DNA from 4 places in the Nocardia sp. XZ_19_385 genome. Region 3 is predicted to be linked to each of the others. Evidence: riboswitches for the same ligand, from Rfam matches in the RefSeq annotation. Region 3 holds a riboswitch; each other region holds the start of a gene.
The links. A riboswitch is a leader RNA that binds a small molecule or an ion and turns the genes downstream of it on or off. The one in region 3 is predicted to bind S-adenosylmethionine.
Positions count from the first base shown of each region.

Region 1: linked by a shared signal. The riboswitch ahead of IBX22_RS19480 (aminotransferase class V-fold PLP-dependent enzyme) and the one ahead of IBX22_RS31610 (GNAT family N-acetyltransferase) in region 3 are both predicted to bind S-adenosylmethionine.
Region 2: linked by a shared signal. The riboswitch ahead of IBX22_RS22550 (homoserine O-acetyltransferase) and the one ahead of IBX22_RS31610 (GNAT family N-acetyltransferase) in region 3 are both predicted to bind S-adenosylmethionine.
Region 4: linked by a shared signal. The riboswitch ahead of IBX22_RS15835 (rhodanese-like domain-containing protein) and the one ahead of IBX22_RS31610 (GNAT family N-acetyltransferase) in region 3 are both predicted to bind S-adenosylmethionine.

Region 1 is NZ_JACVEE010000002.1:1,455,621-1,461,422, forward strand. It holds gene IBX22_RS19470 (TetR/AcrR family transcriptional regulator) at 1-300, opposite strand, end outside; gene IBX22_RS19475 (hypothetical protein) at 456-749, shown strand; gene IBX22_RS19480 (aminotransferase class V-fold PLP-dependent enzyme) at 801-2,111, opposite strand; SAM riboswitch class IV at 2,159-2,273, opposite strand; gene IBX22_RS19485 (LysE family translocator) at 2,400-3,035, shown strand; gene IBX22_RS19490 (Pls/PosA family non-ribosomal peptide synthetase) at 3,177-5,802, shown strand, end outside.
Region 2 is NZ_JACVEE010000002.1:2,180,648-2,186,449, forward strand. It holds gene IBX22_RS22535 (NADP-dependent isocitrate dehydrogenase) at 1-508, opposite strand, end outside; gene IBX22_RS22540 (MFS transporter) at 795-2,288, opposite strand; gene IBX22_RS22545 (TetR/AcrR family transcriptional regulator) at 2,439-3,143, shown strand; SAM riboswitch class IV at 3,253-3,363, shown strand; gene IBX22_RS22550 (homoserine O-acetyltransferase) at 3,412-4,548, shown strand; gene IBX22_RS22555 (hypothetical protein) at 4,550-4,864, opposite strand; gene IBX22_RS22560 (helix-turn-helix domain-containing protein) at 4,994-5,341, opposite strand; gene IBX22_RS22565 (DUF3017 domain-containing protein) at 5,346-5,591, opposite strand; gene IBX22_RS22570 (RidA family protein) at 5,729-5,802, opposite strand, start outside.
Region 3 is NZ_JACVEE010000004.1:568,535-574,336, reverse strand. It holds gene IBX22_RS31615 (hypothetical protein) at 910-1,920, opposite strand; SAM riboswitch class I at 2,136-2,230, shown strand; gene IBX22_RS31610 (GNAT family N-acetyltransferase) at 2,412-2,990, shown strand; gene IBX22_RS31605 (LLM class flavin-dependent oxidoreductase) at 2,987-4,072, shown strand; gene IBX22_RS31600 (ABC transporter substrate-binding protein) at 4,069-5,688, shown strand; gene IBX22_RS31595 (ABC transporter permease) at 5,691-5,802, shown strand, end outside.
Region 4 is NZ_JACVEE010000002.1:678,793-684,594, forward strand. It holds gene IBX22_RS15815 (MarR family winged helix-turn-helix transcriptional regulator) at 1-10, shown strand, start outside; gene IBX22_RS15820 (HAD-IIA family hydrolase) at 7-762, opposite strand; gene fgd (glucose-6-phosphate dehydrogenase (coenzyme-F420)) at 1,005-2,015, shown strand; gene IBX22_RS15830 (O-succinylhomoserine sulfhydrylase) at 2,076-3,290, opposite strand; gene IBX22_RS15835 (rhodanese-like domain-containing protein) at 3,316-3,732, opposite strand; SAM riboswitch class IV at 3,748-3,863, opposite strand; gene IBX22_RS15840 (DUF4878 domain-containing protein) at 3,915-4,367, opposite strand; gene IBX22_RS15845 (FAD-dependent oxidoreductase) at 4,618-5,802, shown strand, end outside.

The DNA of each region.
Region 1 (5,802 bases), on a different contig from region 3:
TACCAGCTCCCGAGCCGAGCCGCCGGACGTCTCCGCCGCGGCCGTCGCGACTGCCGCGCGGGCGGCCTGTTGCGCCGCGTCGTAGGCGGCCATCAGCAGGTCTTCGCGGCTGGCGTACTCCTCGTAGAACTGCCGCCGCGACAGGCCCGCCGCCGAACAGATCTCTGTCACAGAACTTTTCGCATAGGACTTGCCGGCGAACACGGTGAGCGCCGCCTCGATGAACAACGCCCGGCGCTCCGCACGTCGCTCGAGGACCGACTGTCCGGAATAGCTGTGCCTGGTCTGTGACGTACCCATCGCCGCACAGCGTAATGCGGAGCGTGGGTCGGACGGCGGCCACGGCGCACTGGGTGGGGATAGGTGGGCGGGCGGTTTGTTCGGGGTCGCGAGTGCGTTCGGTTCTTAGGATCGGGCTCGCTCTGTTGGAAAACACCCCACAAATAGGAGAGTCGATGCGAAGAATCTCGCTAGTGATCGTGGCCGCGGCCGCCATCGGCGTAGCTCTGCAGGGGCCCGCTCTCGCGGCGGCCGATACGGGAACGACCGCGGTCACGGCGCCGCGGGTGACGGCTCAGGATCCGGAGGGCGAGCCGCAGCAGGAAGGCGGGGCGAAGGCTGAGGAGAAGGCCGACGATCAGGGTGCGAGCGAGTCCAAGGGTGGACTCTCGACCAGGATGTCGGATCTCATCCAAACGGTCGATGAGCTGGAAAAGCGACTCGGGGAACTCGAATCCAAGCTTAAGTAGCGGCTGCCGGGCTGCCGCCCGGGATGGTTTCCATCCCGGGCGGCAGTCGGTCTAGAGGCAGGGCGCCGCACCGGCGGCGGCGTCGGCGAAGTCGCGGGTCTCGGGGGTGGGGTTCCAGAGACCGTCGGTCTTGGCGTACTTCCAGCTCGGGCCGTTTGCCACGAGGGTGGCCACGGCCTGGACGAGCCGGTCGACGTCGGCGGAGTTGGACCCGAGCCCGATGCTGGCGCGCAGCGCGCCGTCGAGGCCGAGGCGGGCGAGGAGGGGGTGGGCGCAGAATCGGCCGTCGCGGATGCCGATGCCGTGCTCGGCGGAGAGGTAGGCGGCGACCTCGCCGGGTGCGAAGCCGTTCAGGGTGAACGCGACGATGCCGACGACGTCGGGGCTGTCGGACCAGAGGCGCAGCTGGGTGACGCCGGGGATGGCGGACAGGCCCGCGCGGAGGCGGTCGGCGAGTTCGCGTTCGTGGGAGATCAGGGTGGCGGGGTCGATCTGACACAGGGCGTCACAGGCGGCGGCGAGGGCGGCGGCGCCGAGGACGTTCGGCGAGCCGGCTTCGTGGCGCTGCGGGGCGGGAGCCCACTGGGCGCCGGTGGTGGTGACCTCGCGAACGGCGCCGCCACCGGCCAGGTACGGCTCGGCCTGATCGAGCCAGTCGCGGCGGCCGACGAGGACGCCCGAGCCGAACGGTGCGTAGAGCTTGTGGCCGGAGAATGCCAGGTAGTCGATCCCGCTGGCGCGCAGGCTGATTCGGCGGTGCGGGGCCAGCTGGGCGGCATCGACGAGGATGCGGGCGCCGCACTGGTGGGCGATCTGGGCGAGGCGCTCCAGCGGCAGCACTTCGCCGGTGACGTTGGAGGCGCCGGTGACGGCCAGCAGGGCGGCGGGCTTGCTGCACAGTTCCGCGACGAGTAGCCGGATGGTCTCCTCGATGGTGTCGGCGGCGCGGACGACGCGGCGGCCGTGCTTGGTCCAGGGGAGGAAGTTGGCGTGGTGCTCGATGTCGAGGACCACGGTGTCGCCGGGGACGCAGGCGGCGAGCAGGTTCAGCGAGTCGGTGGTGTTGCGGGTGAAGACGACGACCTGGTCGTCGGCGGCGTCGAGGAAACGGGCGACCGAACCGCGGGCGGCTTCGTAGCACTCGGTGGAGATGCGCGAGGCGTAGCCGGCGCCGCGGTGCACGCTGGCGTAGAACGGCAGCAGCTGCTGCACCCGGTCGGTGACCTGGGCCAATGCCGGGGCGCTGGCGGCGTAGTCGAAGTTGGCGTAGGTGGTGGTTCCGCCCTGCACGAGCGGTACCTGGAGGTCGTCGCCGGATACCCGAGCCAGGGGGGCGCAGGTCTTGGTGGCCACAGCAGTCATCACGTAAATCCCATCGTTCCAGGGACCCGCAATCGAGAGATCGGTCGAGTCCGCGCTTGCCGCGCCCGAATGGGCGTACGGCCGGGTCGTCACCCGGAGCACCCCACCGCGGAGGAGGGTTGCCGACCAGCTAGCCGGGGCTTAGCGCTGGTACTCATGACCTGAACCGAGATTGGCAGACGGACCGGCGTGCTGTCAACCGCCTTGTCCGCAGGCTCCATGGGTGAATGAAAATGCAGTCCTAGGAATAATCTTGCATTCTCGGTGCGGATGCGGTCCCATGGAGGGGTGACACTTTCGCTGCTGCTCAGCTTCGTCGGACTCTGCGTCTTGCTCTCGCTCACGCCCGGCCCGGATACGTTCCTGGTGCTGCGCTACTCGATCGCGGATGCCCGACCGGGGATCGCGGCGGCCGTCGGTTCGGCGCTGGGCGGCATGGTGTGGGCGCTGGTGGTCGCCGCGGGCGTCGCCGCGCTGCTCGAACAGTCCGCGACGGCCTACCGGTTGCTGAAACTGATCGGCGGAATGTACTTGCTGTACTTGGGAATTCGCGCGCTGATCGACCTGCGCAAGCAGCGGAAGGCAGGCAACGAGACGGCGTCGGCGCAAGGGCGCGCGGCCGCACCCGCGTCGATTCGCTCAGCGTTCACTGCGGGCGTCATCTCATGCTTGTTCAACCCGAAGGTCGGCTTGTTCTACCTGGCGGTGCTGCCCCAGTTCCTCTCCGAGGTGACCTTCGTCAACACCCTCGCGCTCGGTGCCATCGAATCCGCCATTGCCGCAATCGAAATGGTGCTGGTCGCGGTGCTCGCCTCGCGGGCCGTCACCTTGCTGCGCAAGCCTGCCGTGCGCGACCGCCTGGAGCAGGCCTCCGCCGGCATCCTCGCCGCCCTCGGTATCGGCACTGTGGCCTCGGCCGCATAGGACCCCGCCGACGCGAAATCCGGCGTTACCGGAGGTACCGTGGACAGTTGGTTACCCGTGGTGTTTGCCCTTTGGTAACCCTGGTCGTGCAAGATTTCCGCCGTCTGCGCTAGGTAGGTCTATGAGAGGTGGGCAGGACGCATGCTCCAGCCGGAGGTCGATGCCGTAGCGGGCGGGGACGCGCTATCGAATCCGTTGCTGCGTGGCACTCTTGCCCCGCCTGCGAGGACCCTGGCCGACATCTTGGCCGCGACCGCCGACACCTATCCCGACGCTCCCGCTATCGATGACGGTACGACCGTCCTCGGGTATGCCGAACTGCTCGCCGAGGTCGACACCGTGGTCGGGCGATTGGCTGCGGCGGGTGTGCGGGCCGGGGACCGGGTCGGGGTGCGGATGCCGTCCGGCTCCAGCGACCTGTATGTCGCGATCCTGGCGGTATTGCATGCGGGCGCGGCCTATGTGCCGGTCGATGCCGACGATCCCGACGAGCGCGCGCGGCTGGTCTTCGGTGAAGCGCGCGTCAGTGCGATCGTGACCGGTGCGGGCATCGAAAGCACCGGGGTCGAAACTGCCACGACGGCACGGGAATCCACCGAGTTGCCGACGCCGGCGGACGACGCGTGGATAATCTTCACCTCCGGTTCGACCGGAACGCCGAAAGGTGTTGCGGTCACCCATCGCAACGCCGCCGCGTTCGTCGACGCCGAGGCCCGGCTGTTCTTGCAGGACGCCCCGATCGGGCCCGATGACCGGGTGCTGGCGGGTCTTTCGGTCGCGTTCGACGCCTCCTGCGAGGAGATGTGGCTGGCCTGGCGGCACGGTGCGTGCCTGGTGCCCGCGCCGCGCGCGCTGGTGCGGACCGGCGCGGACCTGGGTCCGTGGCTGGTGCGCCGCGAGATCAGCATCGTCTCCACCGTGCCGACGCTGGCCGCGACCTGGCCCGCGGAGGCGCTGGACTCGGTCCGGCTGCTCATCTTCGGTGGCGAGGCGGTGCCACCGGAACTCGCGGAAAAGCTCGCGGGCAATGGCAATTCGGAGACCGTCCGGGAGGTATGGAACACCTACGGGCCCACCGAGGCGACCGTGGTCGCGTGTGCCGCACTGCTCAACGGCAAGTGGCCGGTTCGGATCGGTTTGCCACTCGATGGCTGGGATCTCACCGTCGTCGATGCCGAGGGAAATCCGGTGGGGGAGGGGGAATCCGGCGAACTGGTCATCGGCGGCGTCGGCTTGGCCCGGTACCTCGACCCGGCCAAGGACGCCGAGAAGTACGCGCCACTCGCGTCGGTCGGCTGGGAACGCGCTTACCGCAGTGGCGATTTGGTGCGCAATGACCGGGAGGGCCTGGTCTTCCTCGGCCGGGCCGACGATCAGATCAAACTGGGTGGCCGCCGGATCGAACTCGGTGAAATCGACAACGCCTTGCAGCATCTGCCCGGAGTCACCGGCGCGGCAGCGGCGATCCGAACCACCAAGGCGGGCAACAAGATTCTGGTTGGTTACCTGACCGGCCCGGATGACGGCTTCGACGCGGCCCGTGCCAGGGCCATTCTCGCCGAACAGCTTCCGGCTCCGCTGGTGCCCCGTCTGGCCGTGGTTGCCGAACTGCCCACCCGCACCTCCGGCAAGGTCGACCGGAATGCGCTGCCCTGGCCGCTACCCAAGAACAAAGACCCCGATGCCGACACCGTGCTGTCGTCGACCGCGCAATGGGTTGCGGGACTCTGGGATTCGATTCTCGGCGCGGAGGCCACCGGGCCCGATACCGACTTCTTCGACCTCGGCGGCGGTTCGCTGGCGGCCGCGCAGCTGGTTGCCGCACTGCGTGAGCGCTACCCCCATGTCGCGGTCGCCGATCTCTACGACCATCCGCGCCTCGGCGCGCTGGCCGACTTCCTCGATGCCAGCGCCCCGGTCGAGGCCGTCGACGAGCGCGTCGTGCGCCCGACCCCGCTGAGCGCTCAGCTGTTCCAGGTCCTCGCGACCATCCCGCTGACCACATTGACCGGCTTGCAGTGGCTGACCTGGCTGGGGATCGTCGGCAATATCGCCGCCCGATCCGGTGCGCTGCCGTGGCTGCCGCATCTCTCCTGGTGGTGGGCGCTGGTGGCGTTCCTGCTGTTCATTTCCCCGCCCGGACGGATGCTGCTGTGCGTCATCGGGTCCCGCGTGCTGCTGCGCGGTGTCGAGCCCGGCAGCTATTCGCGCGGCGGCTGGGTGCATCTGCGCCTGTGGACCGCTGTGCGGCTCTCCGAGGCCAGCGGTGCGGAGAACCTCTCGGGCGCACCGTGGATGGTGCCGTTCGCGCGATCGCTCGGCGCGAAGATCGGCCAGGGCGTGGACCTGCATACCCTGCCGCCGGTCACCGGCATGCTCGAACTCGGGGACGGCTGCAGCATCGAACCCGAGGTCGATCTGTCCGGGTATTGGCTCGACGGCGACCTGGTGCACATCGGCCCGATCACCATCGGGCCCGGCGCTGTCGTCGGCGCGCGATCGATCCTGCTGCCCGGCACCAAGATCGGCAAGAACGCCGAGATCGCACCCGGATCCGCGGTATCGGGAAAGGTCAAGGCGGAGCAGGAGTGGGGTGGCTCGCCCGCGGTGAAAGTAGGTAAGGCGCAACACCGCTGGCCCGACACCACACCGCCGCGCGCCGCGCACTGGGTGCTGATCTTCGGCATCACCTCGATGGTGCTGGCGGCTGTGCCGATCATCGGACTCGGTACCGGTGGTGTCTTCATCGCTTGGTGGGTGCGCGATA
Region 2 (5,802 bases), on a different contig from region 3:
CCTCGTGCACGATCGGCTCGCTGCCGTCCTCCGGGGTGAAGGTCAGCGTGACGGTGCCGGCCTGGTGCACCTTGAAGTCGGTGGCGCGGTACTGGTCACCGAAGGCGTGACGGCCGATGATGATCGGCTTCGTCCAGCCGGGTACCAGCCGGGGCACGTTGGAAATGATGATCGGGGCCCGGAAAATGGTGCCGCCGAGGATGTTGCGGATGGTGCCGTTGGGCGACCGCCACATCTTCTTCAGCCCGAATTCCTCGACGCGCGCCTCGTCAGGGGTGATGGTCGCGCACTTCACGCCGACGCCGTGCTGCTTGATGGCGTTGGCGGCGTCGATGGTGACCTGGTCGTCTGTCTTGTCCCGGTACTCGATGCCCAGGTCGTAGTACTCGAGGTTCACGTCGAGATACGGATGGATCAGCTTGTCCTTGATGAACTGCCAGATGATCCGGGTCATCTCGTCGCCGTCGAGTTCTACGACGGTGCCTTCAACCTTGATCTTTTTGGACATAGTTCTGCGGGTCCTCCTAAGGATGGTGCCCTCATTGCACGGCCAGGCGAACACGCTTGTGAGCGGACCCCAGCTGTTCCAACAGACAACGTATATGCCCCGCGTGGTCGGCGAGGCATGTGGTCAAACAAGACAAGCGTACTGCTGCTAACGAACTCACCGCGCGCCAGTACCCCTGAGTGAGAATGGTGACGAAAGTTACTCATTAGTACTTTTGTCCATTATTTGAGAAAGACAAGGTCCGTGTATCGCGAGTCGCTCGCGATACACGGACCGTTTACCCGAATCAGACTCCGACGGGGATTTTCACTTCGTCTTCGGCGCCCTCGATCAGGTTCTCCGGCTTGTCCCGGATCATCAGCGCGATGATCGGAATGGCCAGCGCGAAGAAGCCCGCACCGACATAGAAGGCGACGTCGTAGGAGTGGATGGACGCCCGGGCGACCAAGTTGTCGATACCGGGGTTTTCGGCGACGTAGTCCTTGGCCGCCTGCACCGAGATCGTGGTGAGCAAGGCGGTGCCGACCGCGCCACCGATCTGCTGGGCCGCGTTCAGCAGTGCGCTGGCCACGCCCGAGTCCTCTTCGTCCACCTGGTGCAGTGCGACGGCCTGCATGCCGACGAACAGCGGACCCATGCCGAGCGCGATCAGGAACTGAGCGGGCAGCACACTGGTGGCGAAGCTGTCGCCGAAGCTGAGCTGGGCCAGCAACACCAGTCCGATCACACCCAGCGCGGCGCCGACGATCATCAGCGGACGCGGGCCGAACTTCGGCAGCAGCGCGCTGGTGACGCCCGCGGAGATGGCGATACCGGCCGGGAACGCCAGGAATGCGACACCCGCCTTCAGCGGCGTGTAACCGAGCACGTTCTGCAAGTAGAAGCTCAGGAACAGGAACATCGCGAACATCGCGATCGGGATCAGCAGCGCGGCCAGCAGTGCGCCGCCCCGGTTGATCTCACCGGGAATGCGCAGCGGCAGCAGCGGATTCGCGGTCCGCGATTCGATGAAGACGAACGCGGCGAGCAGTGCGACACCGGCGACGATCAAGCCGATGGTGCTGCCGTCGGTCCAGCCGTGCTCGGCGGCGCGGCTGAAGCCGTAGACGATGCCGATCAGGCCCAGGGTGACGGTGATCGCGCCGGGCACGTCGTAACCGCCGGTGCGGGGCAGCGGCACGTCCTTCAGCACGAAGGCGAACGCGCCGACCAGGGCGAGGATCGCGATCGGGGTGTTGACCAGCAGCGTCCAGCGCCACGAGGCGTATTCGGTGAGCGCGCCACCGGCGATCAGGCCGATGGCCGCGCCGCCCGCCGAGATGCCGGCGAACACCGCGAACGCGCGGGCGCGCTCCTTGGTCTCGGTGAACGTCACCGACAGCAGCGACAGCGCCGCAGGGGCGAGCAGTGCGGCGAACGCGCCCTGCAGGCCACGGCCCGCGAACAGCTGTGCGCCGTTCTGGGCGAGACCGGCCAGCGCGGAGGCGGCGGCGAAGCCGATCAGGCCGATCATGAAGATCTTGCGCCGCCCCAGGTAGTCGGCGAGGCGTCCGCCGAGCAACAGCAGGCCGCCGAAGATCAGCGTGTAGGCGGTGAGCACCCACTGGGTGTTGCCGTCGCTGATGTCCAGATCACGTTGTGCGAAGGGCAGCGCGATGGTGACGATGGTGGCGTCCAGCACCACCATCAGCTGGGCCAAGGCGATCACGCCGAGCGCCCACCACCGGGCCGAGCCGCTTTGTTTTTCAAGAACATCCGCCGCTGGCGCAGTTCGGGTCACGGGTTTTCTCCCTCATCTGGGACGAGCTGTTTCAGAAGTACGCAGACGATCCTGGCACTGTGCGACATTTGGCGTCAAGGGAAAAATGTCGTAGTGCGACATTTGACTCATTCGGCCAAGTGGCGGAATGAGCTGCGTTATGGTGGCGACATGCTCGACGACTCATCGACCGGCCCCACCGCCGATCCCGAACCAGCGCCGGGTGCCAAGGCGCCGGCCGCCGGATTGCGGGAGCGCAAGAAGCAGCAAACCCGGTCGCGGATCATCGAAATAGCGCTCGATCTATGCGATGAGCAGGGCTTCGAGGCGACGACCGTGGAACAGATCGCGAACGCCGCCGATGTCTCGCCGCGCACCGTGAACCGGTACTTCGAGATCAAAGAGGACATCGTCCTGGGCCCGGTCGAGGATTTCGGGCAGGCCATCGCGGGACTGCTGCGGGCCCGGCCGAGCATCGACAACCCGCTGCAGGCGATGTGTGACGCCTATCTGCACATGGTCGACCTGGCCGCGGGCAACGACGCCGATGAGCTCATCTCCTTCCGCCGGTTCCAGAAGATGCAGCGGATCGTGCGCAGCAGCCCGGCGGTCAACGCGCGCGCGATGGAATTCGGCGACCGCAAGGGCGAAGCCGTCACCGCGGCGCTGGCCGAACGGCTCGGGGTGGAATCCGATTCACTCAAAGTGCGTTTGGCCGTCGCGACCTGGCAGATGATGTGTCACATCGCCTTCGACGCCGACCCGGACCTGATCCTGACCGGTGATCCCCAGACCGCGGCGTGTGCCACCCGGACGATCGTGCTCCGCGCGTTCGACGAGCTCCGCGCGCTGTGTAGCGCCCCGCTGTCCAAGTAGTTCCCACGCTGTGTCGTCCCGGCGGTTTCCGACCGGGACCAGCGGTGCTCGCGTGATCTTGTCGACGTGATTTCTACCGTCGACCGACCGCCAGCTACCATGTTCCTCAGGTCATGAGTGCCAGCGCGAAGCCCCGGCTCGCTGGTCGGCAACCCTCCAGCAGCGGTGGGGTGCTCCGGGTGATGACCTGGCTCTCGAAAGACGGGAGCAAGCGCGCTGTTCAGGAGGTCCTCATCATGTGTGCAACCCATGTGATCGGTCAGACGGCGTGACCGTGCAGACCGAACCGAACACCCGACGCCTGTTACCCGCCCCGGACGGCCGGCTCGGCCTGATCCCGATCGGCGATGTGCGCCTGGAGAACGGGGCTGTGGTCCCGGACGTCCAGCTCGCGGTGCAACGCTGGGGCGAACTCTCGCCCACCCTCGACAACGTGGTGCTGGTCGAGCATGCCTTGACCGGCGACTCGCACGTGATCGGCGCCCCCGACAATCTGCACCAGCTGCCCGGCTGGTGGGACGGCATGGTCGGCCCCGGCGCGCCGATCGACACCGACGAATGGTGCGTCATCGCCACCAACGTGCTCGGCGGCTGCAAGGGCAGCACCGGCCCGGCTACCTTGGCGCCGGACGGAAAGCCATGGGGCGCACGTTTTCCCGAGATCTCGATCCGCGATCAGGTGACCGCGGAGATCGCCCTGATGGATCTGCTCGGCATCGACCGGCTGGCCGCGGTCGTCGGCGGTTCGATGGGCGGCATGCGCGTCCTGGAATGGATGGTCGGCGCCCCCGAGCGGGTGGCCGCCGCGCTGGTGCTCGCGGTCGGCGCGCGCGCCACCGCCGATCAGATCGGCACCCAGACCACCCAGATCGCCGCCATCAAGGCCGATCCGGATTGGCAGGGCGGCAACTATCACGGCACCGATCGCGCGCCGATGACCGGCATGGGGCTGGCGCGGCGCATCGCGCACCTGACCTACCGCACCGAAGGCGAACTGGATCACCGCTTCGAGAACCACGCCCAGGGCGCCGAGGATCCGTGGCGCGGCGGCCGCTACGCGGTCCAGAGCTACCTGGAGCATCAGGCCGAAAAGCTGTGCGGCCGTTTCGATCCCGCCACCTATGTGCTGCTCACCGAGGCGATGAACCGGCACGATGTCGGCCGCGGGCGCGGCGGTGTCGAGGCCGCGCTGGCCGCGACTCCGGTGCCGTGTGTGGTCGGCGGCGTCGACTCCGATCGGCTCTACCCGCTGCGCACCCAGCAGGAACTCGCCGACCTGCTGCCCGGCTGTGCCCGGCTCGAGGTCGTGCACTCGCGCGACGGCCACGACGGGTTCCTCACCGAGGCGGCGGCGGTATCCAAGCTGCTCATCGAGACCATGCGACTGGCGCGAGAGAACCGGTAGCTCAAGACGTTTCGAGGGCGCTCCACGGACCTGCGGCCCAGCCGTCGGGTTCGTGTAGCGGTGTACTGCGCCATACGGGTGTCGCCGCGCCGTTGGTGAAGCGGTCTTTGTAGGAGTCGGCGCGGGTGGCGATCAAGTAGTAGCCCGCGAAATCCGCCTGGGGGACAGGCAGATACGCGCATACCAGGCCGGCTGCCATCGATAGGTCCCGGGCGCTGGCCGTCCCGACCGGCGCCTCGCCGTCGCCGCAGATGAAGGCGGCGACTGTCCACAACGGGAACAAGCCGCAGTCGATGCCATCGAACTTGCCTGGCATGCCGTCTCCCTACGCTGGGTCGGTGCATCGGACCGGCCGCCGAGGTCTGGGACGGCACCTTATTAGGCTATGGCTCGACTTTACGCCGGGTGGTCGCCGCAGCGATGCCTCTGAACTGACCTTCCATGGTCATTTCGCTGCCTCGCGCCGCGCTTGCTCGATCCGGTTGATATTGGTTTCGATCCACTCGCGCAGTGCCGCGATGGGAGTGCGCAGGCTGTGGCCGAGTTCGGTGCGGATGTACTCCACGCGCGGCGGCACGGTGGGATGCACTGTGCGTGAGACGAATCCGTCGCACTCCAGTTGGCGGAGGGTTTGCGTCAGCATCTTCTCGGAGACGCCTTCGACGCGGCGTCGCAGATCGGTATGGCGCAGGGTGCCGTCGGCGAGCGCGTCCACGATGAGCACGGTCCATTTGCCCGCGACGCGGTCGAGCACTTGACGCGTGGGGCATTCGGCGGAGTTCTGTTGCGGTATACCCCTATTGCACGCCGAGGGTCTTGATGGTGGCGGCGATGAAGAGGATGGCCGTGCCGAGCAGTGTCAGGGCGGCGACGTCGAAAGGCTTGCTGCGCACCGCGAGCAAGCCGACCCGCGGCGTCGGGAGGGCCAGGCGCAGGGCCGCGGCGAGCAGGGTTGCGCCGCCGAAGAAGAAGGCGCCACGGCGCCAGCGATCCCAGGCCACGAACACCACGGCCACGACGATGACCACGGCCACCAGCACCATGGGCAGGTGCACACGCAGGAATTGCGCGCCCGCTGTGTTCACCCGCCCCGTCGGCTGCGCCTCCTGCCATCCCCCAGGGCCCGGGTGCCGTTCGGCGGAGTCGTCGTCGCTCACGTCAGCGATTCTTGCAGACGTGTCTAATCCAACACTGCGACGCCTTCGATCTCGATGAGATGCTCGGGCGTGAACAGTGCGGCCACGCCGACCAGTG
Region 3 (5,802 bases):
TCAAAGTTAGACGAAGAGGTGTATCCACCCCCGGCGAAATCGCCCTTTTGACAGCCGCTTCCGTAATGCAGCAATGCATTAGCTACTCCTCACACATCGCGCGCTGAGGTGAGGTGAGCGCGGGGGCCCGGAGGGCGAGGTGGGGGCGGTGGGGCGGGGGCGGAGGGTGCGGAGAGTGCGTGGAGGGCGACGTGCGTGCGCGAAGAGCGAGGAGAGACGACGTGTGTGCGGCGAGCGCGGTCAGCGAGGTCAGCAAGGCGAGCAAGGTGGGGGCGCGCTGAGGCGAGGTGAGTGCCGGGCGCGGAGGGTGCGGCGAAGCGGGTGCAGGGGCGGGGGTGGGGTGCGGAGTGCGTGGAGGGCGAGGTGCGCACGAAAGCGAGGAAAGGCAAGGGCGGGTGCGGTGAGGCGGGCGGGTGCAGGGGTGCGTTTCTGAGGCCGTATGTGCGCCGCGCCCAATGCGCTCGCAGAAGGGCCAGGGGACCGTGGCGATTCCGGCTGTCGGCAGGTAGAAGCAGGTTTCAGTGCCGTTGACCATCGTGCCGAAGACTGCGGCCAGTACTGTGGCCCGGCCGGTGTCTACCGGAACCGCGCGGATGCCACCGACCGGGACGACGGTGCGGAAGAAGTCGCGGGCGCGTCTGTGCCCGCACGTGCACCCAACGCGCTCGCGGCAGGGTCAGGGTCAGGGTCAGGGTCAGGGTCAGGGTCAGGGGACCGTGGTGATGCCGACTGTCGGCAGGTAGAAGCAGGTTTCGGTGCCGTTGACCATCGTGCCGAAGACTGCGGCCAGTACTGTGCCCCGGCCGATGTCGACCGGAACCGCACGGATGCCGCCGACCGGGACAACGGCGCGGACGAAGTCGCGGGCGCGTCTGCGGCCGTACGTGCGCCCAGTGCGCTCGCGGAGGGTCAGGGGACCGTGGTGATGCCGACTGTCGGCAGGTAGAAGCAGGTTTCGGTGCCGTTGACCATCGTGCCGAAGACTGCGGCCAGTACTGTGCCCCGGCCGGTGTCGACCGGGACCGCGCGGATGCCGCCTACTGGGATGGCGGTGCGGAAGAAGTCGCGGACGGCTTGTTCGGCGAGGGGGCGGAGGGCGGCGGGGACCTCGGGGGGCACCATGCGGCCGAAGACCTCGTTCAGCGGGCCCATGGCGGCGACTCCGCCGCGTCCGTTGTCGACGTTCAGCCAGGCGACGCGCATGCCCGAGCTGTCGGATCGGCTGGGGCCCGACGGCACGAAGGTGAACATGGTCTGGCCGGATTTCACGGCGGTCAGGTCGAGGCCGGGGATCGCGATGCTGTGCACGGGCCAAGGACCAGGGACCGCGCCCGCCACTGCGGGACTGGTGAGGGTGGCGCCCGCACCGGTACACAGCGCTGCCGTGGGGTACAGGAACGGCGTCACACCTAGGGCCTGCAAGGCAGCGAGAGCGGATTGCCCAGCACCTGGCGCCGCGGCGGTGTACGCATGGTCGGTGGGTGCCTCAGCGGTGGGCGCGGGATCGACGAAGCCCGCAGCAGCGGACGCATGATCGGCGGGTGCCACAGCAGCGGGGACGTGATCGACGGGTGCCCCAGCCACGGACGCATGATCGACGATGGCTGCGGACGCATGATCGACGAGGGCCGCAGCGGTGGAGGAGTGATTGACGGGGACCACAGCCACAGACGCGTGATCGACCGGGACCACAGCCACGGACGCATGATCGACCGGGACCACAGCCACGGACGCATGATCGGCAAGGACCGTTGCCGCGGGGACGTGATCGACGGCGGCTGGGGTTTCGGGCAGCGCGATGGCAGGGGCTGGGATGCCGAGGGCGAGGCTGCCCAGGGACAGGGTGGCCACGGTGGCGAGGCGTCGCGGGATGGACGCCCGGGTGCGCCGGGTGTCCGAGTCGAGGGGGCGGATATGCACTGGGAACCTCCTCATCGGCGGAACGATCGAGGTTCAACGGTAAGCCCGCAAACCCGGAAAGCCGGTGATTTGCGGGTCGGCGGGCGGGCGGCGCGGGACGAGCCGCAGTCAGGGGGCGCGACGATAATCCGCCATCTAGCCCCTGGTGACCAGGGCTGCGCTCACCGTGATTTCTACTCTTGTCGCCGAGTTCGCTTGTTCCCCATGATGTTCGAGCACCATCCAGAGCGATTGAGAGACCTGGCTCGCCGACGTCGCAGCAACCCCCCGGTACACCGGGTGCGGGTGCTTCCGCCAGGAACGATGGAGGACCCGATATGAGCACCACACACCGCACCACCTGCTGGGGACGCCGGCACATCGATCAGTGCCGCGGCACCTCGACGGCTTGTCGCCGCTGACGCTGCCAGACCCGCACCCGACGCTGGCCGGGTGGTGCGACCGACGCCGAAGGCTTGGTCGCGTTCATTCTTCTGCCGAGGACCATCGATATGAGTGCGTCGATCGCACCCGCAGCCGGGGCGCTGCCCGGAACACCGGGGAGTCCGGTGCCCCAACGCCTTACCGACCGCAGCCTGCGGGTGCACCGGGTCGCCCAGGACGACCCGCTGGCCACGCCGCTCCTGGCCGAACTCGCCGTCGAATACAGCAGCCGCTACGGCCGCTCCGCCGGTCAGATGCACCACGAACTCCGCAACTACCCGCCCACCCGTTTCGCGGCGCCGCACGGTGGCCTGCTCGTGGTGACCCAGGACTCCGAAGCGGTGGCGGGCGGTGCGTTCCAGCGCTACGACGACGACAGCGCCGAGCTCAAGCGGATCTGGACCTCGAAGGAACACCGCCGGCAAGGGCTGGGCCGCTTCGTGGTGCGGCAGCTGGAGCTCGAGGTCTCCCGGCGCGGCTACCGGCGCATCTACCTCACCACCGGCTGGCGCCAGCCCGAAGCGGTCGCGCTCTACCTGGCTGTGGGGTACACCGCGCTCTTCGACCCGGCGCTCCCGGCCGAGCAGATCGGCGCGCACGCGTTCGAAAAGGTCCTGCCCGCAGCCGATCTGGAGGCGACCGCATGAAGTTCCTGCTGTTCACGCTGGTCGCCCGGACACCCGATCCGCATACCGGCGTGCTGCCCGAGACGCACGAGCGGCTGCGCTCGGTGGTCGACCAGGCCCGGCTCGCCGAGGAACTCGGCTATGACGGTTTCGCGGTCGGCGAGCGGCACGAGGATCCGTTCCTGTCCGCCGCACCCCCGGTGCTGCTCAGTCATATCGCCGCGGTCACCTCGCGGATCACGCTGTTCACCGCCGTGACGACGCTGAGCCTGCTCGATCCGGTGCGGGCCTTCGAGGACTACTCGACACTGGACAACCTGTCCGGCGGACGCCTGGAACTGATCATCGGCAAGGGCAACGGCGCCGCGCAGGCGGAGCTGTTCCACGTCACCACCGACGATCAGTGGGACCGCAACCGGGAAGGGTACGAACTGTTCCGCGCGCTGTGGGCCAGCGACAAGGTGACCTGGACCGGCCGGTTCCGCCCGGAACTGGTTGCGGCCAAAGCCCTTCCGCGCCCCTACCAGCCGTTGCTCCGGATCTGGCACGGCAGCGCCACCAGCCGGGATTCGGTGGAACTGGCCGCGCGCCACGGTGATCCGCTGTTCTCGGCCAATGTCACCAACCCCATCGAGCCTTACGCCGAACTGGTGCGGCACTACCGCGAGCGGTGGGCGCATTACGGGCACGATCCGGCCGACGCGCTGGTCGGGGCGGGCACCGCGGGCTTCCACGTGGCGCCCACCTCGCAGGAGGCGCTCGAGGCGTATCGCCCGATCTTCCGGGCCCGGCTGGGGTTGTCGCGCACGCTCGGCCTGCCCATCGTGTTCGAGACCCTCGAAGACTTCGCCGCCCGCTCCTCGGCGCTGATCGGCAGCCCGGAGCAGGTGCTCGACAAGGTCGGTCGCCAGCACGAGCAGTTCGGCCACGAAGTGATCCATCTGTCCTCCGAACGCGACGGACGCACCGAAGCCCAGCACCGCGGCAGCCTCGAATTGTTCCAGCAGGCCGTGGCGCCCGAGCTGCGCCGCCGCATTCCCAGCCGTCCCCTGGCCGCCGGCCGAACCATCCCCCGGACCGAATTATCTGGAGTTACACCGTGATCCGCACCCGTCATCGCATCGCCACGCTCGCCGGCGCGCTCGCCGCGGCCAGTACCCTGGCCGCCTGCGGCAGCGACACCGGCGGCGCCGGTGGCGACGCCGGACCGCCACAGCCCGGGGGCACGCTGCGCTACGGCCTGTCGTCGGCGCCGACCTGCTCGGACCCGGCGCAGGCGAGCAGCAACCAGACGCTCTACGTCACCCGCCAGATCGTCGACTCGCTGACCGATCAGGATCCCGAGACCGGCGAGATCAGGCCGTGGCTGGCGCGCAGCTGGGAGGCCGGCCCGGACGCGAAGGTGTTCACCTTCCACCTGGCCGACAACGTCACCTTCTCCGACGGCTCGCCGCTCACCGCGGATTCGGTGCGCAAGACCTTCGATTCGATCACCAAACTCGGTGCGGCCAAGGCCCCCCTGGCCAACGGCTTTCTCATCAACTACGTCGGCACCACCGCGGTGGACAAGCTGACCGCGCGGGTCGAGTTCAGCAAGCCCAATGCGCAGTTCCTGCAGGCTTCGGCGAGTACTCAGCTCGGCATCCAGGGCGAGGCGACCACCGCCAAGCCCGCCGAGCAGCGGTGCGACGGCAGCAATGTCGGCTCCGGACCGTTCGTCTACACCGCCTACCGCCAGGACGTGTCGGCCACGCTGACCAAGCGCCCGGGATACGCCTGGGGCTCGGATGTCTTCGGCCACAAGGGCGAGGCCTACCTGGACCGCATCGACTTCACGGTGGTGCCCGAATCCGGGGTGCGCACCGGCAGCCTGACCTCCGGGCAACTGGACGCGGTCAGCGACGCCCTGCCCCAGGACCTGCCGCTGCTGGAGGCGGCGAACGCCCGCCTGCTGACCACGCCCAACCCCGGCGTGCCGTTCGGCTTCCAGCCCAACGTGACCCGCGGCCCGCTCCGCGACGCCGCGGTGCGTCAAGCACTGCTGCCCGCCATCGATCGCCGGCAGCTGGTCGACACCGTGCTCGGGCCGCAGTTCAAGCCCGCCAGCAGCACCCTGGCCAGCACCACCCCCGGTTACCAGGATCTCTCGACGAAGCTGGCTTATGACCCGGCCAAGGCGCGCACCCTGCTCGATCAGGCGGGCTGGGTACCCGGCGGTGACGGCATCCGGGTGAAGAACGGTGAGCGGCTGAGTTTCAACGTGGTGTTCAGCCAGGTGTTCGCGGGCAACAAGGCGATCATCGAGTTGGTGCAGCAGCAGTTGCGCAAGGTCGGCGTCGACCTGCGCCTGGACCTGGTGTCGGTGCCCGAGAGCACCGCCCGGCAGAACGCCAAGGACTACGACAGCTACTACTACAACACCACCCGCGCCGACGGCGACATCCTGCGCAACTCTTTCACCGTCGAGGGCCGTAATCTCAATGTCCGCGAACGCATTCCAGCGCTGGACGAGGTGCTGGAGAACCAGCTGAGCGCCGCCGACACCACCGCGCGGCTGGCTCTGATCCGGACCGCGCAGGAGCGCATTCTGGATAACGGGCTGTGGATCCCGACGGTCGAGCTGTCGCAGGCCATCGGCGCCGCGGGCACCGTGCAGGACCTGAAGTTCGAGGCCTCGGCCCGCCTGCAGTTCTTCGACGCCTGGCTGAGCGGGCGCTGATCATGGTCCGGTATCTGACACTGCGGGTAGCGCAGGCGATCTGGGTGCTGTGGGCGGCGTTCACCGTCTCCTTCGTAGTGCTCTATCTGTTGCCCGCCGATCCGGTCTCGATCG
Region 4 (5,802 bases), on a different contig from region 3:
GAAGCCCTAGCTGAACGGCTTGTCGGTCCGGCCGACGAGCTCGGCGACCGACTCCACCACCATGGTCGGGCGGTACGGGAACCCTTCCACCGACGCCCGGGTAGAGATGCCCGTCGTCACCAGGATCGTGCGCATCCCCGCCTCCAGCCCGGCGATCACGTCGGTGTCCATCCGGTCGCCGATCATCACCGTCGACTGGGAGTGTGCGCCGATCCGGCGCAGCGCCGAACGCATCATCAGCGGGTTCGGTTTGCCCACGTAATACGGTTCCTTGCCGGTCGCGCGGGTGATCAGCGCAGCCACCGAGCCGGTCGCCGGTAGCAGGCCGTCACGGGACGGGCCGGTGGCATCCGGATTGGTGGCGATGAACCGGGCGCCCTTCTCCACCAGGCGGATCGCGGTGGTGATCGCCTCGAAGGAGTAGGTGCGGGTCTCGCCGAGCACCACGTAATCGGGGTTGCTGTCGGTGAGCACGTACCCGATCTCATGTAGTGCGGTGGTGAGGCCCGATTCGCCGACCACGTAGGCGGTGCCGTTCGGGCGCTGGTCGTTGAGGAAGGTGGCGGTGGCCAGCGCCGAGGTCCAGATCGCCTCTTCCGGGATGTCCAGGCCGGTGTGGCGCAGCCGGGCCTGCAGGTCGCGCGGGGTGCGGATCGAGTTGTTGGTGAGCACCAGGAACGGCGTGTTGTTCGCGCGCAGTTCGGCCAGGAACTCGTCGGCGCCGGGGATCAGCTGATCCTCGTGCACCAGGACCCCGTCCATGTCGGTCAAGTAGGAGAGGATCGGTTCGTTGTCTGGAGTCACCAGTCAATTATCGGCTACCGACCGCAATCGTGGGTCTGTGGAACCCTACGAACTCCCTTCGAATTCGAGTGATTAGCATCGCGTAGCGATTCGATGAGGGGTGGTGGCCGGGCGACGGGCGGGCCTATCGTCGAAGAAGGTCGGTCGAAAGCGGGGACTCCCGCGCCCGGCCGCAGCAGCGAAGCGACAGGAGTGCGCACATGGGTGATCTCAAGCTGGGATACAAGGCGTCGGCCGAACAGTTCGGGCCGCGCGAACTGGTAGAAATCGCGGTGCTCGCCGAGGAGCACGGCCTCGACAGCGCCACCGTCAGCGACCACTTCCAGCCGTGGCGGCACAAGGGTGGGCACGCGCCGTTCTCGCTGGCCTGGATGGCGGCGGTCGGTGAACGCACCAAGCGCATCCAGCTCGGCACCTCGGTGCTCACCCCGACCTTCCGGTACAACCCGGCGGTGATCGCGCAGGCCTTCGCCACCATGGGCTGCCTGTACCCGGACCGCGTCATGCTCGGTGTGGGCACCGGTGAGGCGCTGAACGAGATCGCCACCGGATACACCGGTGAATGGCCGGAGTTCAAGGAGCGTTTCGGGCGGCTGCGCGAAGCCGTCGACCTGATGCGCGCGCTGTGGACCGGCGACCGCACCGACTTCGACGGCCAGTACTACAAGACCGTCGGCGCCTCCATCTACGACGTGCCCAAGGGCGGCATCCCGATCTACGTCGCCGCCGGCGGCCCGCTGGTCGCCCGGTACGCCGGCCGCGCGGGTGACGGTTTCATCTGCACCTCCGGCAAGGGCATGGACCTCTACACCGAGAAGCTGATGCCCGCCGTCGCCGAAGGCGCCGCCAAGGCCGGCCGCGACGTCGCCACCATCGACCGGATGATCGAGATCAAGATCTCCTACGACACCGATCCCGAACTGGCCCTGGAGAACACGCGCTTCTGGGCCCCGCTCTCGCTGACCCCGGAGCAGAAGCACTCCATCACCGACCCGATCGAAATGGAGACCGCCGCCGACGCGCTGCCGATCGAGCAGATCGCCAAGCGCTGGATCGTCGCCAGCGACCCGGACCAGGCCGTCGACCTGATCAAGCCCTACCTCGACGCGGGCCTGAACCACCTGGTCTTCCACGCCCCCGGCCACGACCAGCGCCGCTTCCTGGACCTGTTCCAGCGCGACCTGGCCCCCCGCCTGCGCGCCCTGGGCTGAGCCCAGCACAAAGAAAAACACCCCCCGGCGCACCGGGGGGTGTTTCGTCTCTGCCGTAGCTCAGCTCAGGGCGTGATCCAGGTCGCCGAGGAGGTCTTCGACGTCCTCGAGGCCGATCGAGATCCGGACCACGCCGTCGGTGAGACCGATAGTGGCGCGGCCCTCGGGGCCCATCGCGCGGTGCGTGGTGGTCGCCGGGTGCGTGATGAGGGTCTTGGAGTCGCCGAGGTTGTTGGAGATGTCGACGATGCGCAAGCGGTTCAGCACCTCGAAGGCACGCTTCTTCGCCTCGTCGGCCGGGGCGTTGAGCTCGAAGGTGACCACGGTGCCGCCCGCGCTCATCTGGCTCTTGGCCAGAGCGTGCTGCGGATGCGATTCCAGGTACGGGTAGCGCACCCAGTTCACCGCCTTGTGCTCGTCCAGGAACTGCGCGACGCGCAAAGCCGAAGCAGCGGAGTGGTTCACCCGCAGCGGCATCGTCTCCAGGCCCTTCAACAAGGTCCAGGCGTTGAACGGGCTCAGCGCCGGACCGGTGTGGCGCATCAGGTTTTTCACCGGGCCGTCGATGTAGTCGTGGTCGCCGAGGATGGCGCCGCCGAGGACGCGGCCCTGGCCGTCGATGTGCTTGGTGCCGGAGTAGACCAGCACGTCGGCGCCGAGGTCGAAGCCGCGCTGCAGCAGCGGGGTGGCGAAGACGTTGTCCAGCACCACTTTCGCGCCCGCCGCATGGGCGAGCTCGGAGACCTTGCGCACGTCGACGAGGGTCTGCATCGGGTTGGCGGGCGTCTCGAAGAACACCGCCTGGGTCGGCACCGACAGCGCCTGCTCCCACTGGTCCAGGTCGTCACCGTCGACGAAGACGGTCTCCACACCCCAGCGCGGCAGGATCTCGTTGCACACCACGAAACAGGAACCGAACAGGCTGCGCGCGGCCACCAGCCGATCGCCGGCGCCCAAAAGCGCGCCGAGCGCGGTGAAGACGGCCGACATGCCGCTCGCGGTCGCGAAACACGCTTCGGCGCCGTCGATCAGCCGCATCCGCTCCTCGAACATGGCCACCGTCGGGTTGCCGTAGCGGGAGTAGACGAAGTGCTCGATCTCGCCGGTGAACGACGCCTCGGCCGCTTCGGCACTCTCGTAGACGAAACCGGAGCTCAGGTACAGCGCCTCGGAGGTTTCCTCGAAACCGCTGCGCCGCAAGCCGCCTCGCACGCCGAGGGTGGCCGGGCCGACGCCTTCGGGCAGCGGCTTGTCGAACGCACCACCAGTGATCATGACTGTTCCTCCACAGAACTCGTGGTCACGACTGCCGCCACGGCAAGCCCTGGGCGCGCCAACCGGCGCCACCGCGGTGACCGTTCGCGTCGAGCGGACCCTCGAAGCCTTCGTCAACGTTGTAGGCCGGCGCGATGCCGAGCTGCGTGGCCACGGTCGCCGCATGCGCGGAGCGCTGGCCGGAGCGGCACAGGAACACCACGGGGGCTTCCGGGGCGCGGCCGTCGAGGGCTTTGCTGAGCTGGTCGGCGAAGGCCTGGTTGCGCGCGCCGGTGCCGTCGACCCATTCGATGAGCACGGTGGGGCGCTCGATCGCGGTGGTGTCGGGTACGCCGACGAAGCGCCATTCGGCTTCGGTGCGCACGTCGATCAGGACGGCTTCGGGGTGCTCGCGCAACAGGTCCCACGCCTGCTGCGGGGTGATGTCGCCGGCGTAAGTCATGTCGATCCTCCTGTGAATCCGCACTTGCCGCATCGGGGTTCGGATGCGTGCCAGGTCGTCACCCGGAGCACCCCACCGCGGAGGAGGGTTGCCGACCAGCGAGCCGGGGCTTGGCGCTGGTGCTCATGACCTGGACTGAGATTGCCTGGACAGGGGCCGGGCTGTCAAACACCGGAATCGGGTCAGTTGCAGACCAGCCATTTGCCGTCGGCGCGGACCAGGTTCCACGTTTCGGTGGTCTCCTTGCCGTCCATGTTGGTGGTGACGGTGGCCTTGGCTTTGTCCCCGTTGACGGACTGCCCCTCGATCCTGGCGACCTCCACCGACTTTCGGCCACCCGCCCCGAACTGCGCGGCCAGCGGCGACTTGGCCTCGTCGAACCCGGCGCACGCGGTGCCCGGCGCGGGCACCTCGTCCTGCTGCGCGCGCCCGCCGACGTAATTGCTGACGGCTGCGGAGATCCGGTCCGATTCTGTGACATTTTTCTCAGCCGGGGACAGCAGCCCGCCCGCGAACACCGCCACCAGCACGATCGCGGTCAGCACCGCGGCGGCGATGAACGGCGTCATGGACCGCTGGTCGGTCTGTTCGACCAGGATCGGTTCGTCCTCTGGCTTGGGCTGCTGCTCGGTCATGGTGTCGATGATCCCTTATCCCTGGTCGGCGGCACCCGTGCAGGCGGTCGGTGGCGTCACCGATAGAATCGCGAGACCGTGGTCTGGGCACCATCACCATGTGGCTGTGCGGCACGGGAGCGACCTGGTGGCTTCGCAGTTACGAGCCAGCAGCACCAGCCGCATCGTCAGGGGCAACCGCAGCGGCAGCTCTACTTAGCCTAGGCTAAGAAGGACGCCATTATTTTTCGACCGAAGGTGCGCGTAAGAGATGACCGAACAGAGTGCAGCCACTCGCCCGCTCCGCATCGCGATCGTGGGCGCAGGACCGGCCGGTATCTACGCCGCCGACGCGTTGATGAAATCCGATGCCGAGGTGAGTATCGACCTGTACGAGCGCATGCCCGCGCCGTTCGGTCTGATCCGCTACGGCGTCGCGCCGGACCATCCGCGCATCAAGGGCATCATCACCGCCCTGCACAAGGTGCTCGACAAAGAGCAGGTCCGCCTACTCGGCAATATCGACTACGGCACCGACATCACCCTCGACGATCTGCGGCGCTTCTACGACGCGGTCATCTTCTCGACCGGCGCCAACGCCGACCGCGCACTCGACATCCCGGGCATCGACCTGGACGGCTCCTACGGCGCCGCGGACTTCGTGTCCTGGTACGACGGCCACCCCGACGTGCCGCGCGAATGGCCGCTGGACGCGGAGAAGGTCGCCGTGCTCGGCGTCGGCAACGTCGCGCTCGACGTGGCGCGCGTGCTCGCCAAGACCGGTGACGAACTGCTGCCGACCGAGATCCCGCCGAACGTCTACCAGGGCCTCAAGAACAACAAGGCCGTCGAGGTGCACGTGTTCGGCCGTCGCGGCCCGGCGCAGGCCAAGTTCACGCCGCTGGAGCTGCGCGAGCTCGACCACTCGCCGACCATCGAGGTCATCGTCGACCCCGAGGACATCGACTACGACGCCGGTTCCGAGGCCGCGCGCCGCCACTCCAAGCAGGTCGACATGGTCGCCAACACCTTGGAGCAGTGGGCGATCCGCGACCAGGGCAGCCGTCCGCACAAGCTGTTCCTGCACTTCTTCGAGTCGCCCGCCGAGGTGCTCGGCGCCGACGGCAAGGTCGTCGGCCTGCGCACCGAGCGCACCCAGCTCGACGGCACCGGAAACGTCAAGGGCACCGGCGTGTTCCGCGAGTGGGATGTGCAGGCGATCTACCGCGCGGTCGGCTACCTCTCGCAGAACATCAACAACCTTCCCTTCGACGAGCAGGCGGGCACCGTGCCGAACGAGGCCGGTCGCGTGCTGGCCGACGAGGATGCCGACGGCGCCGCGCGCTACCTGCCGGCCACCTACGTCACCGGCTGGATCAAGCGCGGCCCGGTCGGCCTGATCGGTCACACCAAGGGCGACGCCAACGAGACCGTGGCCTGCCTGCTCGACGACAGC